Regions from separate parts of the Naumannella huperziae genome, predicted to be linked through region 1. Evidence: riboswitches for the same ligand, from Rfam matches in the RefSeq annotation. Region 1 holds a riboswitch; the other holds the start of a gene.
What was found. A riboswitch is a leader RNA that binds a small molecule or an ion and turns the genes downstream of it on or off. The one in region 1 is predicted to bind cobalamin.

Region 1 (5,219 bases):
ACCGTGACCTCATCGGCCACGACGGACGCGACTACGAACGGTGGGCCGGAGACCACCGCAACGACTTTCGCTGAACCACCCCAACGGGCCGCCCCGCCGCAGAGAGCGGCAGGGCGGCCCACCACCACAGAAGCCCACAGCAGTCGGACTAGTTCGACACCGCAATCCGGCTTGTATGACTTGGAGGGCCTCCCGGTGAGCGGGTGGTGGTCGCTACGGTGATCGTGGGAGAAGGCTCCGGGTCTCGCCGGTATCCGGGCTCTTCCCAGATGAGGGTGTAGGCGACGCAGCAGCCGTGGTGGGAGGGCGCGGCGCGTCGGTGCCCGGATAGTGGTCGAGGCCTTCCGAGGATGGAAGTTCTCACACTGCCCATCCAGGAAGACCTCGACGTGCCTGACGCTACCTTCGCGACCCCTGATGTGACGACTTTCTGCCGCCTCGACGAGCTCGGTCTCGTGGTCGTGGGCCAGCAGGTGGAGCCGGACCGCGCGGTGCTCCTGTGCCGCGTCGAAGAGGACGATGCGGCGCGCTGGTGCCGGCGCTGCGGCTGCGAGGGGAGGGCGCGGGACACCGTCACCAGGGAGCTGGCCCACGAACCGCTGGGGTGGCGGCCGACCACGCTGTTGCTCACGGTCCGCCGCTACAAGTGCACCGGCTGCGGGCACGTCTGGCGGCAAGACACCACCCGTGCCGCCGAGCCCCGAGCGAAGCTGTCCCGGACCGCGCTGCGGTGGGCGCTGGTCGGACTCGTCTGCCAACACCTCACCGTTGCTCGCCTCGCCGAGGCTCTCGCCGTCTCCTGGGACACAGCCAACGCCGCTGTGCTGGCCGAAGGCCAGCGGCTCCTGCTGGACGACCCGACCCGATTCGATGACGTGAAGGTGATCGGCGTCGACGAACACGTCTGGCGTCACACCCACCGCGGCGACAAGTTCGTCACCGTCGTCATCGACCTCACCCCGGTCCGCGACAAGACCGGGCCATCGCGGCTGCTGGCCATGGTGGAGGGCCGCTCCAAGGAAGTGTTCAAGACATGGCTCGCTGCCCGGCCCAAGGCCTGGCGCGACGGCCTCGAAGTCGTCGCCATGGACGGGTTCACCGGCTTCAAGACCGCCACCACCGAAGAGCTTCCGCAGGCCGTCGCCGTCATGGATCCCTTCCACGTCGTCCGCCTCGCCGGCGACGCCCTCGACCGCTGCCGGCGCCGGGTCCAGCAAGAACTGCACGGCCACCGCGGCCGCAACACCGACCCGCTCTACAGATCCCGACGCACCCTGCACACCGGCGCCGACCTGCTCACCGACCGCCAGACCCAACGCCTCACCGCCCTCTTCGGGGACGACGACCACGTCCAGGTCGAAGCCACCTGGGGCATCTACCAGCGCATGATCGCCGCCTACCGACACCCCGACCGCACCGCAGGCCGACAGGCCATGAGCAACCTCATCACCAGCCTGACCTCCGGCGTCCCCGCCGCGCTCACCGAGCTCGTCACCCTCGGCCGCACTCTGTCCAAGCGGGCAGAGGACGTCCTGGCCTACTTCGACCGACCCGGCACCAGCAACGGCCCCACCGAAGCCACGAACGGCCGACTCGAACACCTCCGCGGCTCCGCCCTGGGCTTCCGCAACCTCACCAACTACATCGCCAGAAGCCTGCTCGAGACAGGCGGATTCAGACCCCAACTACACCCTCGATTGGGATGAGCCCGCATAGGGGGACAGGGGATCGAGATGTCGCATGAGAGGTCCTTGCTGCGTTGACGTTTCGGGCGGCTGGGCCCGTGGGCCCGGGTGATCGTTCCGGGCGGCGCGACGGGAAGGTCAGCGCAAGGACCCGGAACAGGCGAAGACGGCGGCGACGCCGGCGGTCGTATTGTTGATCATCGTCTTCCTCCCTTCCGTTGGTGACTGACGATCACGCTACGCAGTCGGAGCCGGTGCGGCAATCGATTATTCGGTGTCCGCGGAGTGATCATGCCGCACCCCGGACGATCGGTGTGTTGTCATCGAGGTGCGACTGGTTTCTCCGGGCGGCGCGCCGGCCGGGGACAGTGCGCGGGCGGTGCGAGCCGTCCGGGCGCGAGAGGGAACCCGGTGGGAATCCGGGACTGTCCCGCAGCGGTGAATGGGAACGACCGCCGTCATCGGCACTGGGTGCGAGCCCGGGAAGCGACGGCCAGTAGGAATCCTGCCCATGGCAGGGACGCCCGTGAGTCCGAAGACCTGCCAGCCGTGCCGGGTCCCGAGCGACCCGGCGGCCGACCGCCTCGTGGACCGGGCGTGCGCCGACCAGAACGGCCGTTGCCGAGACGTGCGCCGGCCGCCGCTGGCGTGCGCCCGCGACGAGGCGGCATGACAGCGACGACCGGAGACATCGATGACCGACAACCACAAGATTGGCGCCTTTCGCGCGACCGTCGCCGGGCTGCCCCGGATCGGGCCGCGCCGCGAACTGAAGCGGGCGCTGGAGGCCTACTGGGCGGGCAAGGCCGACGCCGACCTGCTCGCCGGAGTTTCCCGCGATCTGCGCCGCGCCGCCTGGCGCGGGTTGCTGGACGGCGGAGTGGATGCGCTGCCCACGAACACGTTCTCCTACTACGACCAGATGCTCGACACCGCGGCGCTGCTGGGGGCGTTGCCGCGACGGTACGCCGCGATCGATGATGATCGCGATCGCTACTTCGCCGCCGCCCGGGGCACTGACCGGCTGGCGCCGCTGGAGATGACCAAGTGGTTCGACACCAACTACCACTACCTGGTGCCCGAGATCGCCGACGACACCGATTTCGCGCTGCATCCCGAGGCGGTGCTGGACGATCTGGCACTCGCGCGCACCGTCGCCGGGGACCGGTCCGGCGTGTCGCTGCGTCCCGTGATCATCGGTCCGGCGACCTTCCTGTCGCTGGCCAAGCCCGCCCCGGGATCGGCCGACCCGTGGACGCGCCTGGCAGAGCTGGTCGACCTCCATGCCGAGCTGTTGCCCAAGCTGGCCGCCGCCGGCGCGTCCTGGGTGCAGTTCGACGAACCGGTCCTCGCGACCGATCTGAGCGCGGGAAGGATCGACGAGATCACGGCCGCGTACCGCCGGCTCGCGGCCGTTGCCGACCGTCCCGCGATCATGGTCCAGAGCTATTTCGGCGACCCCGGTCCCGCGCTCGGGCCGCTTGCCGCGAGCGGCATCGACGGGGTCGGGCTGGACCTGGTCGCGGGCGGCGTACCCGATGGTGTCGATCTGTCCGGGTTGACCGTGGCGGCGGGCGTGATCGACGGCCGCAATGTCTGGCGCACGGACCTGGATGCCGCCATCGCCACGCTGCACGAGCTGGCGGCACGATCCGGCTCGCTCGCCGTCTCCACCTCCTGTTCGCTGCTGCACGTGCCCTACGGCCTCGACGGTGAGGACGCGCTCGACCCCGCCGTGCGGGAGTGGCTCGCCTTCGGCGCCGAGAAGATCGACGAGGTCGGAACCCTCGCGCGGGCGCTGGCCGACGGCCCGCACGCGGTCGCGCCCCGGTTGGCCGAAGCCCGGCGCGCTGCGGAGCGCCGGTCGGCCGATCCGCGGGTCCGGCGCCCGGAGGTGCGCGAGCGCGTCGCCGCCGCCCGCGCGGGCCGCACCGGACGCAGCGATGCCGCCGAACGCGCGCGCGTCCAGGCCGAACGGCTCGACCTTCCCGCGCTGCCCACCACGACGATCGGGTCCTTCCCGCAGACGCCGCAGATCCGGCGCGCGCGGGCCGAGTACCGCGCCGGGCGGCTCGATCACGACGCCTATGCCCGGGTGATGCGCGGGCACATCGCCGAGGTGATCGAGCTGCAGTCCGGGCTCGGGCTCGACGTGCTGGTGCACGGCGAACCGGAGCGCAACGACATGGTGCAGTACTTCGGCGAGCTGCTCGACGGCTTCGCCATCACGGCGAACGGCTGGGTGCAGTCCTACGGCAGCCGTTGCGTGCGACCGCCGATCCTGTGGGGCGACGTGTCGCGGCCGGCACCGATGACGGTGGAGTGGATCGGGTACGCCCAGTCGCTCACCGACCGGCCCGTCAAGGGCATGCTGACGGGCCCGGTGACGATCCTTGCCTGGTCGTTCGTCCGCGATGATCAACTCCTCGCCGAGGTCGCCGACCAGGTCGCGGTGGCGATCCGCGAGGAGTGCGCGGACCTGGAGGCCGCCGGCACGGTGATCATCCAGGTCGACGAGCCGGCACTGCGCGAGCTGTTGCCGCTGCGCCGGTCCGAGCAGCCGGCCTACCTCGACTGGGCGGTCGGGGCGTTCCGGCTGGCGACCTCCGGGGTGGCCGATGCGACCCAGATCCACACCCATCTGTGCTACTCGGAGTTCGGCGAGGTGATCGAGGCGATCGACGGCCTCGATGCCGACGTGACCTCCGTCGAAGCGGCGCGCTCGGGCATGGAGGTGCTCGGGGATCTGGCCGGTTCGGGCTTCGGGCGGGCGGTCGGGCCGGGCGTCTACGACATCCACTCGCCCCGCGTACCGGAGACGGCCGAGATGACCACGCTGCTGCACCGCGCGTTGGACGTCCTGCCCGCCGAGCGGTTGTGGGTGAACCCGGATTGCGGGCTGAAGACCCGTGGCGAGGCGGAGGTACGCCGCGCGCTGACGAATCTGGTCGCGGCGGCCCGGGAGGTCCGGGCGCGGTGACCGGGCATCGCGAGGCGTTGACCGCGGCCCCGCGGGAGCGGATCGGCCGCATCTGGCGGAGGATAGGGGATTCGAACCCCTGAGGGCGTTAACCCAACCCGCTTTCCAAGCGAGCGCCATAGGCCACTAGGCGAATCCTCCGCCGGGCAGGATAGCCGAGGCGGCCCGGCGGACGCGAACCCGAGGCGGGGAGGCCGAGCCCCGGGCGTTCCCGGATGCCGATGAGCCCGCGGCACGGCAGGATCGCAGACAGCCAGCCGATCGCCGCCCCAGGAGAGCCGATGTCCCGACCGCCCGCCGCCGCGGGGCCCGCCCGTTCGACGCCCGTCGCCGAGCGCGCACTCGCGCCGGACCTGGCCCGCGGGGCGATGCTGCTGCTGATCGCGCTGGCGAACACGCCGTGGTTCCTCTACGCGACGCGGCCGGGCGCCGTTCAGATGCATCCGACACCGGGCAGTGTCGCGGACTCGATCGTCCAGGCGGTGATCATCACGACGACCGACGGCCGGGCGTACCCGATGTTCGCGTTCCTGTTCGCCTACGGCATCGGCCAG
Region 2 (5,219 bases), 690 kb from region 1:
GATCCGGGTTTGCTGCGCGCCCACCATTGGGTAGCCTGTCAGGCACGACATTGACCAGATGAACCGCGGTTCACCGCGTGACGAGTGCGAGGGGGTCGACCCAGATGGGGCGCGGCCGTGCAAAGGCAAAGCAGACGAAGGTGGCCCGGGAACTCAAGTACCGTCCCGTGGACACCGACTTCCAGTCGCTGGAGCGGGAACTTCGTGGAGGGCGGGACGACGATCCGTATCCCTCCGAGGATGATCCGCGAGACGACATCCCCGACGAGTACGCGGAGCTGGCGGCGAAGTACGCCGACGTCGACGACGACCTGCGACAGTCCGGCTGAGGCCGGTCCGGTCGGGAGCGTGCTGTGACGGCATGGCGGCCCGACCTGCTCGACGGTTTCGAGCAGTTGTCGTTGCCGATCACCGAGCCACAGGTCTACCCGGGAGAGCCCGAGGACACCGAGATCACCGCGACGCTGGTGCGTGCCGCGCGGCGGCTCGATGACGCGGGCGAGCCCGGGCGTACCGCCGTGTTGTATGTGCACGGCTGGAACGACTACTTCTTCCAGCGGCACCTGGCGGACTACTGGACCCGACACGGGTACGCCTTCCATGCGATCGACCTGCGCCGCTACGGCCGCAGCTATCGCGAGGGGCAGTTGTTCGGGTTCACCACCGACCTGACCGAGTACTTCGTCGAGCTCGATCGCGCCTGCGAGGTGATCGCCAGCGAGTATCCGCGGCTGCTCCTGATGGGTCACTCGACGGGCGGGCTGATCGCGTCGCTGTATGCCGCCGAGCGGCGTTCCATGATCGAGAACGGTACGCTCGTCGCGCTCGTGCTGAACTCGCCGTGGCTGGACCTGCAGGGCAGCCAGACGATCCGTACGCTCGGCCCACCGATGGTGCAGTCGCTGAGCACGCTGCGGCCGACCACCCCGCTGCCGCTGCCCGATCCCGGATTCCACCGCCGTGCGACCCACCTTGATCATGACGGCGAGTGGGACTACGACCTGACGCTGAAGGGCGGCGAGATCTCGCTGGTCCGGGCGGGCTGGCTGCAGGCCGTGCTGAACGGTCACCAGCGGGTCGCCCGGGGGCTCGGGATCGGCTGCCCGGTGCTGGTGCTGGCGGCCGGGCGTACCCTCTTCCGGCGGAGCTGGGACGAGGAGATGATGCGGTCCGACATCGTGCTTGACGTCCGCCAGATCGCCTCGCGGGCGGTGCGGCTCGGCCCGCTGGTCACCGTTGCCCGGATCGCCGACGGGATGCACGACCTGTTGCTGTCGGCGGCGCCGGTGCGCGAGCGCACCTTCGCCGAGATCACCCGCTGGTGCGGTGCCTATGCCCCGGCCCAGCCGGCGCCGGAAGTTGCGCGGGACGAGTGGGCCGAAGTCGCCGCGCACTGATCATCCTCGCGGCGCTGATCATGTGGCTGGTCGCGCCCGGGGTGGCCCGCGCCGAGGGCGGATATCCGGGTGCGTGCCGAGAACCCGACGGGGTCAGCGTGGTCGTCGATTTCACCGCGTTGGGCGGCGACGTGATCACCCGGTGCGCCCCGGACGCCGGCGGGCAGTCCGGCCTTGCGGCGCTGCGCGACGCGGGCTTCGAGATCACCGGCGTGCCCGACTGGGGCGATTCCTTCGTCTGCCGGATCGACGGCCGGCCCGGAGTTGATCAACGGCTGACGGTGGGCGGACGGGCGGGTTATCGCGAGACCTGCACGAACACCCCGCCCGAGGCGGCGCACTGGTCGTCGTGGTACGCCGAGGCCGGCGGCGCCTGGCAGTTCTCCCAGCTCGGGGCGGACCGGCGTACCGTGGCTCCCGGCTCGACCGAGGGCTGGTCGTTCGCGCTGAACGCCGCCCCGGCGCCGCCCGGCGCGGATCCCGATCAGGGGTCGGATGCCTCGCCGGCCGAGCCGCGCGAGACGCCGGGATCGCCCATCGCCACGCTGGTCGGGGTGATCGCGCTCGCGGCGGTGGCTTGCGCGGCTGTTGTGATCATGATGCGGCGACGGAGGAGATAGCGGTGGGAGACATCTCGTGCAACGGACGGTCGAGCGGCGCCGTGCTGTCGGAGTGTGGGCGCTACCGGTACCGACTCACTCGCGTGTGGGATGTCGATCGGCCCGACGCGACATTCATCCTGCTCAACCCGTCGACCGCGGACGCGAAGGAGGACGATCCGACGATCCGGCGCTGCATGAGATTCGCCAGGACGTGGGGTCTGGGCGGTCTCGTCGTGGTCAACCTGTACGCGTACCGAGCCACCAAGCCGGCGGACCTGTGGCGGGCCGACGATCCCGTCGGCCCCGAGAACGATGATCACCTTCGCGATGTGCTCGGCGTCGCCGTGCGAGCCGGCAGTCCGGTGGTAGCAGCGTGGGGCGCGCACGGGCGTCCCGGCCGAGTCAGCGAGGTGGTGGCCTTCGCTGGGCGGCTCGACGCGCTGGGACTGACGAAATCGGGCCAGCCGCGGCACCCGTTGTATGTCCGCGCGGATACCCGGCTGACGCGATGGCTGCCGCCCACGCCAGACCAGGGCGGGTGACGCAGCAGGAGCAGGTCGCTGATCGATCTGCGCCGCTGGTCACGACGGTCGGGGTATATGCTGCGCGCGGCGCGAGCCACAACTGAACCCAAGCCCGTCAGGCCCAGGGGAAGCCGGTGAGATTCCGGCGCTGTCCCGCAACCGTAGAGCCGGATCGCCACCTGACGGGTGCCACCTTCGACGATCTGTCGCGGACAGCAGATACGAGGAAAAATGAAGATTCTGTCGACCCTTGGCGCCGTCACGGCCGCCGGGGCACTCACCCTGGGCGCGCTGGTCGCGCCAGCGGCACAGGCCGCACCCGCCGCCCGGCAGGCCGAGGCCACGGCCGCGGCGGACTGGCTCTACGGGCAGCTCGACGACGGGCGGATGGGCTCGTCGTTCGATCCTTCGTTCACCGACTGGGGCCTCACCGTGGACACGCTGTGGGCGCTGATTGCCGCCGGCGCGGACGCCGACCGCGTCACGGAGGTCGCCGACGCCGTCGAGGCGAATGCGTCGGACTACACCAGCTTCGGCATCGAGGGCTATTACGCGTCCGGATCGGTCGGCAAGCTGATCGTCGCCGCCCAGTCGGTCGGTCGCGATCCGGCCGACTTCGGTGGTCTGGACCTGGTCGGGCTGGCCACCGACGCCATCGGACCGGACGGTCAGGTCGCCTCGACGCTGGAGTCCGGTGAGCGTACCGGTGGTGCCGCGAACACCTTCGCCCAGAGCCTGATCGTGATGGGCCTGGCCGAGGAGGACGCCCTGCCCGGCGAGGCCGTCGACTTCCTGATCACCCAGCAGTGCGCGGACGGCTTCTTCGTGATCTTCCCCGATCCCGACGGCCGGGGCTGCGATGCCGCGGGTGGGCAGCCCGACCGCGACGCGACCGCGATGGCGATCATGGCGCTGTACGCCGCCGGCGGTGACGACGCCACGGCATCGGCGGCGCGAGCCGTCGCCTGGCTGATCACCGAGCAGCGCGACGACGGATCCTTCGGCGGCGGGGTCTCCACCGAGGGCGCGAATGCCAACAGCACCGGGCTGGTCGCCGCCGCACTGGCCACCGCAGGCGAGGACGAGGCCGCCGCCGCGGCCGGCGAGTGGGTCGCCGGCCTGCAGCTCGACACCGGCAGCGATGCCGGTGCCATCGCCTACAACGCCGAGTCCTTTGCCGCGGGGGGCGCCGACGGAAACGACCAGTGGCGCCGCGCGAGCGCTCAGGCGATCTTCGCGTTCGTCCCGGTCTCCCTGACCGAGCTCGGACGCGGGCCCGCGCCGACGCCTCAGCCGAGCACTCCCTCGCCGAGCGCCTCGCCGTCCCCGAGCACGTGGCCGTCCCCGACTGCCTCGGCGTCCCCGACCGTATCGGCGTCCCCGACCGTCCCGCCGTCCTCGAGCGCGTCCGCGACGCCGGGCATCGGCGCCCCGCCGACCGTCTCGCCCACGCCGGACGCGACCGCCAGCGCCCCGGCAGCGCCGAACCCGGACACCGCGACCCCGCCGCCCTCGCCCGGCGCCGGACCGCTGGCCGATACCGGCGCTCCGGCCATCATCGGCCTGCTCACCGCGGGCCTGCTCGCCGTCGGTGCCGGCGCCCGCCTGCTGCGGCGACACTGATGCGGGGCACGGGAGGCGGCGCGAGCCGGGTGCTGGCCGCGGCCGCCGTACTGGCGCTGTTGATCACCGGCGCGGCCGCCTGGCTCGCCCCGCAGCGAGCCCGGGCGGCCGGCTATGCCGGCTACTGCAAGGACGCCAAGGGCGTCACGGTGGTGGTCGACTTCCAGGCCCTCGGCGGTCAGACGATCGTCCGCTGCGCGCCGAACTTCGGCTCCGGCACCGGACTGGACGCGCTCCGGCGGGCCGGCCTGGACATCGAGGGCGTGCGCCGCTGGGGCGACCAGTTCATCTGTCGGATCGCCGGGCGCCCCTCGGCCACCGAGCAGCTCGCCGTCACGGGCAACCCGGGCTACCGGGAGCGGTGCATCGACACCCCGCCCGCGAAGGCGTACTGGTCCTACTGGCATGCCACCAACGGCGGGTCGTGGACCTACTCGCAGTGGGGGGTGAAGAACCGACAGGCCATCGTCGGCGGCTTCGAGGGCTGGTCGTTCTCGTTGAACGCAACCGCCGAGACCAACCCGCGGCCGCGAGTGAGCCCGCGGCGGCCGAACAGCGAGAAGCAGGCGCCGCGCACCGAGCCCGCACCGCGGGGCAACGACCCGCGCGCCCAGCAGCCCGAGGTCGCCGAGGGCGAGCGCGGCCGGCGCGAGGATTCCGGCGAGGGTACGCCGAAGGCCCGGCCCGAGCGGCGCACGACCGCGGCACCCAGCCCGAATCGCGGCTCGTCCCCGGGCCGGTCCCCCCGGCCGACCCCGACCGCCGCCCGCACCCCGACCCCGACGTCCGGCCCGACACCCAGCCGGACCCCGACACCCAGCCAGACACCGACACCCACCGGCACGCCCACCCCGTCGCCGGCCGCGGTCGAGACCCGCACCGACCCGGCCCGGGGAAGCGCCGACGGCGCCCGGCCGCTGCCGACCGCCACGGTTGTCGGCGGCGTACCGGTCGGCACCATTGCCGGAATCGGCGCGGTCGCCGGCGTGGGTGCCGTCGGCGGCGGCATCATGTTGTGGCGCAGGTTCGGCCCCTGAGCGGCGGCTATGCTGCCGGATCGGACCTCAAGCGAC

Region 2: another riboswitch for cobalamin. It lies ahead of ACXDC7_RS04660 (hypothetical protein); the one in region 1 lies ahead of metE (5-methyltetrahydropteroyltriglutamate--homocysteine S-methyltransferase).

What each region holds. Positions count from the first base shown of each region.
Region 1 is NZ_JBSXPH010000001.1:289,667-294,885, reverse strand. It holds gene ACXDC7_RS01395 (SDR family oxidoreductase) at 1-74, shown strand, start outside; gene ACXDC7_RS01390 (ISL3 family transposase) at 390-1,706, shown strand; cobalamin riboswitch at 2,087-2,227, shown strand; gene metE (5-methyltetrahydropteroyltriglutamate--homocysteine S-methyltransferase) at 2,380-4,665, shown strand; tRNA gene ACXDC7_RS01380 (tRNA-Ser) at 4,719-4,806, opposite strand; gene ACXDC7_RS01375 (DUF418 domain-containing protein) at 4,947-5,219, shown strand, end outside.
Region 2 is NZ_JBSXPH010000001.1:979,436-984,654, forward strand. It holds gene ACXDC7_RS04640 (DUF3073 domain-containing protein) at 105-329, shown strand; gene ACXDC7_RS04645 (alpha/beta hydrolase) at 354-1,397, shown strand; gene ACXDC7_RS04650 (hypothetical protein) at 1,373-2,017, shown strand; gene ACXDC7_RS04655 (DUF1643 domain-containing protein) at 2,059-2,541, shown strand; adenosylcobalamin-variant (AdoCbl-variant) riboswitch at 2,636-2,709, shown strand; gene ACXDC7_RS04660 (hypothetical protein) at 2,755-4,146, shown strand; gene ACXDC7_RS04665 (hypothetical protein) at 4,146-5,183, shown strand.